Regions from separate parts of the Clostridium perfringens genome, predicted to be linked through region 1. Evidence: riboswitches for the same ligand, from Rfam matches in the RefSeq annotation. Region 1 holds a riboswitch; the other holds the start of a gene.

Region 1 (2,456 bases):
GAGCATACTAAAATTAAGAATATTAATTTATCAAAGAGAAGAAAAAAGATTTTTAGAAGAAGACTTATATTTTTAATTAGTATTATATTGATTATTGGTGGAAGTATTTTCTTTGTTTTTTCTAAAATGAATAAAGATGAGAGTTATAGAGATGCTTATAAAAAGAATATTTCAAGTAGAGAGTTAGAAAAAATGAGGCAGGAATTAGATATAAAAGAAGTTGATTATAAATGGGGAAGCGGGCTTAAAAAGGGGAATTCACCTAAAAGATTAATTATTCATCATTCAGCAACAGATTCACCAGAAACTCCAGAAGATATTCATAAGTTTCATTTAGATAATGGATGGAGTGGAATAGGATATCATTTTTATATAAGGGAGGATGGGACAATTTATAAAGGTAGAGATGAAAATGTAATAGGAGCTCATGCAAAAAATGCAAATTATAATACCTTAGGAATATGCATTGAAGGAAACTTTGAAAAAGAGGGTTTAAAAGAGGCACAAAAAAATTCACTTGTTAAACTAGGAACTTATTTAAGCTTAAAATATCCAATAAAAGATATACTTCCACACAGGGAAGTTGTGGATACTTTATGTCCAGGCACACTTTTTCCAATGGATAATATAAAAAGTAGCATTATTGAGGAAATAAAGAATATGTGATGATTATATAGTGAGAATTAGATTTTATAAACTTAATACTGAATTGACATGAAAAAGTTTAAATGGTAATTTATAGATATAATTTAATAAAAATTCTTCAGGGCAGGGTGAAATTCCCTACCGGCGGTAAAGCCCGCGAGCTAGTTTAGCATGATTCGGTGAAACTCCGAGGCCGACAGTAAAGTCTGGATGAAAGAAGAATATCTAATAAGTTATCTTTTTATTATGTTTTATATGCATATTAAATGGATTGTTGTGCTTTAGAATCTTTAGCTCTGAACATTTTTTGTTCAGAGCTTTACTTTTTATACTATTTATATCGTTATTAATTATTTTGAATTGGTTAAAATTTTTATTTTTAGAAATATAGAAATATATTTAAAGGATTTATTTAAACCAGTTTTAAATTTTATTAAGCCTAATATTTTTAGATATATTAATTAAAATTTTAAGATTCTATTTAAATAACTTCAATTACTTGGATAACTAATAAAAGCCCTGAGTTTAAATTTACTCAGAGCTTTTATTTTTTATTAGGTACTTCTAAAGAAGAATTTGGAAGGAGAGGATAACTTGGATGAATTTTTTATGAAAAAAGCTTTGGAATTAGCTAGAAAAGGAGAGGGATATGTAAATCCAAATCCTTTGGTAGGAGCTGTTATTGTTAAGGGTGGAGAAATAATAGGACAAGGATATCATGAGTTTTTTGGAGGAAATCATGCTGAAATTAATGCTATTAATAGTTCTATTAAATCTACTGAGGGAGCAACAATATATGTTACCTTAGAACCTTGTTGTCACTATGGTAAAACTCCTCCATGTATAGAAGCCATAATTAAAAATAAATTTAAGAGAGTAGTAGTTGGAACCTTAGACCAAAATCCTTTAGTATCAGGAAAGAGTATTAAAATTTTAAGAGAGTCAGGCATAGAGGTTAAGGTAGGAGTTTTAGAAAAGGAATGTATTAGATTAAATGAGATATTTAATTTTTATATTAAGGAAAACAGACCTTTTATTGCACTTAAATGGGCAATGACCTTAGATGGAAAAATAGCAACTAAGGAATTTAAATCAAAATGGATAACTAATAGAAAATCAAGAGAGTTTGTTCATTCCTTAAGAAATAAATATAGCTCAATAATGGTTGGAATAAATACTGTTTTAAAGGATAATCCAGATTTAAGATGTAGACTTAATAAAAATAAAGAGTTAGAAAGAAAGCATTTTAGGATAGTACTTGATAGTAAATTAAGAATTCCTTTAGATTCAGAAATATTAAAAAATCAAAATGAGTCAAAAACCTTAATTTTTACAACAAATAAAAAAGATAAGATAAAAAATGAAAAATTAAAAGATATAGGTATAGAGGTAATAGAAGTAAATTTAGATGAAGGAAAAATTAATATTAATCAGGTTTTAGAGTGTTTAAAAGAAAAAAATATTGATTCAGTTCTTATTGAAGGAGGAGGAAATTTAAATTTTACTTTTTTAGAAAATAAAAAAGTAAATAAGATATATGCCTTTGTTGCACCAAAAGTTTTTGGAGGAAAAAATGCTATTACTCCTGTTGAAGGGGAAGGAATAAGAAATGTTTTAGACGCCTTTGAATTTCCTGAAGTAAATTTGAAGAATTTTGATAAGGATATTTTAATTGAATGTGGCCTTAGTTAATAGAAAAAGGAAGTGAATAATATGTTTACTGGTATTGTAGAAGAAATAGGAGAAGTTATAAGCATAGATAAAAATGAAAAATCATCTTTACTGAAAATAAGAGCTAATAAGGTCTTAGA
Region 2 (2,456 bases), 1.3 Mb from region 1:
AAAGAATGCATTTCTTTAACTGACTTAATTAAAAAAGTAAAAGAAAAAAATGAGGATGTTATCTTTGTAGGAGATGGAATAAGCAAACACAAGGAAGCTTTAAAAGAAGCTCTTCCTAATGGCTCTTTTGCACCTAGTCATTCATCTTATCCAAGAGCAGCATCAGTTGGAGAATTAGGCTTAAGATTATTAGAGTCAGGAGTTTCTCATGATTTAAATACATATGCTCCTATATACTTAAGAAAATCTCAAGCTGAAAGAGAATATGAAGAAAGAATGAGATTAAAATAATGAATTCATATAAAATAGAACTTATGAATTCTTCCCATGTTAAGGGCGTTTTTGAAGTAAGTAAACTTAGTCTTGCAGAATCTTGGAATATGGATTCTATAGAAAAAGAACTTTCTAATAAACTAGCAAAATATCTTGTTGCTTTACATAGAGACAAGATTATTGGTTTTGTTGGCATGTGGATTGTTTTTCATGAGGGAGATATAACTAACATAGCAGTTCATCCTGAATATAGAAAACAAGGAATTGGAAATCTTTTAATAGATAATCTAATTACTTTATGTAAAGAAAATAATATAAATTCTCTTACATTAGAAGTTAGAGAGTCTAATATTCCTGCTCAATCCCTTTACAAAAAGCATGGATTTAAGGAAGAAGGGATAAGAAAAAACTTCTACAATAATCCAAAAGAAAACGCCATAATAATGTGGAGACATGATATTTAGAATATATTTTTTATTAGTATTTATTTTTATCTAAATCTTTAACACTAATATAAAATAATAGGGACTATATCATTTTGATATAGTCCCTTTCTATTATCCTAAATTTTCTTTCATTTGTTTTGGTTTATCTAGCATAGGTTCAACCTTAAATATTGATACAGAAACCTTTTTATATAAAGCATATGTTATTCCACAAACCAATATAGATTTTATTCCGTTAAATGGAATTAATCCAACTGTTACATATTGCATTAACTCTGCTTTTGACATAGCCATACCGTATGCTGGAAGTAATAAATAAACATTAGCTAATATTCCTACCACTTCTATACATAAAACTCCTAGTACCATTCCTAAAATAGCAGTTTTCTTAGTTTTATTTTTCTTATAAACTAAAGCTGCTGGCCATACTAAAGCCACTCCAACTAAAAAGTTAGCAAGCTCACCTACAAATCCTGTTCCAGTTCCCTTTACTATTAATATTAATAAATTTTTCATAAGTTCTATTATTACCCCTGCTAATGGACCAAAAGCAAAGGCTCCCATAAGTGCAGGCACATCGCTTAAATCAATCTTAAGCCATGGGAATATAGGTATTACTGGAAAGTCAATATACATAAGTATTACTGCAATCGCAGATAAAAGTGATAATTTAATGAATCTGTTTGTGTTTAAGGTTTTTGTTTTCATTTTGTCCCCTCCCAAAAGTTACTTCCTCTGGGGCTATTAAGTCTTTAATGATTTTTTTCAAATAAAAAGCCCTGATACATATACTTATATCAGGGCATATAAATTCAGAATTTAAATCATTAAACACTCATCTTCTTTCATCCAGACTATACTGTCGGCCTCGGAATTTCACCGAATCATGCTAAAAACTAGCTCGCGGGCTTTACCGCCGGTGGGGACTTACACCCCGCCCTGAAGACTTTTTTTATTTCATTTGTTATAATTTTAACTCTTTTTTATATAAATTTCAATATATTAAATATTTTTATCTACTAAAATTTTCACTTATTTTAATTAATTTTCTAACTTAACCTTCTTTTTTCATTGATAATGAAATTCTCTTTCTTTTTAAATCAACATCTAATATTCTAACTTCTACAACATCTCCAACCTTAACTATATCAAGTGGATGTTTAACAAAGCTATCTGCCATTTGGCTCTTATGAACTAATCCATCTTGGTGAACTCCAATATCTACAAAAGCACCAAAATCAGATACATTTCTAACTGTCCCCATTAAAATCATACCTGGTTTTAAATCTTTCATTTCTATTACGCCAGACTTAAATATTGGTTTAGGTAATTCCTCTCTTGGATCTCTTCCAGGCTTTTTAATTTCCTTTATAATATCATTAAGTGTTGGTTCTCCAACTTCTAATTCTTTTGCTAAGTTAGAAATTCCTTTTGCTTTTACTCTCTCATCTATATCTACTAATTTGCCATTTTTTAAATCTTCTTCTGTATATCCTAAAGTTTTTATAAGTTCCTTAGCTACTTTATATGACTCTGGATGAACTGAAGTATTATCTAAAGCTTCTTTGCTTTCCATAACTCTTAAGAATCCTGCACATTGTTCATAAGCTTTTTGTCCTAATCTTTTAACTTTTAAAAGCTCTTTTCTACTTTTAAACTTACCATTTTCTTCTCTATAATCAACAATATTTTTAGCTATTGAAGCATTTATCCCTGAAATATAACTTAATAATGATG

The links. A riboswitch is a leader RNA that binds a small molecule or an ion and turns the genes downstream of it on or off. The one in region 1 is predicted to bind FMN.
Region 2: linked by a shared signal. The riboswitch ahead of I6G60_RS04500 (ECF transporter S component) and the one ahead of ribD (bifunctional diaminohydroxyphosphoribosylaminopyrimidine deaminase/5-amino-6-(5-phosphoribosylamino)uracil reductase RibD) in region 1 are both predicted to bind FMN.

What each region holds. Positions count from the first base shown of each region.
Region 1 is NZ_CP065681.1:2,931,434-2,933,889, reverse strand. It holds gene I6G60_RS13665 (peptidoglycan recognition protein family protein) at 1-666, shown strand, start outside; FMN riboswitch at 756-871, shown strand; gene ribD (bifunctional diaminohydroxyphosphoribosylaminopyrimidine deaminase/5-amino-6-(5-phosphoribosylamino)uracil reductase RibD) at 1,240-2,337, shown strand; gene I6G60_RS13655 (riboflavin synthase) at 2,359-2,456, shown strand, end outside.
Region 2 is NZ_CP065681.1:881,689-884,144, reverse strand. It holds gene tsaB (tRNA (adenosine(37)-N6)-threonylcarbamoyltransferase complex dimerization subunit type 1 TsaB) at 1-291, shown strand, start outside; gene rimI (ribosomal protein S18-alanine N-acetyltransferase) at 291-737, shown strand; gene I6G60_RS04500 (ECF transporter S component) at 831-1,427, opposite strand; FMN riboswitch at 1,553-1,670, opposite strand; gene tex (RNA-binding transcriptional accessory protein Tex) at 1,774-2,456, opposite strand, start outside.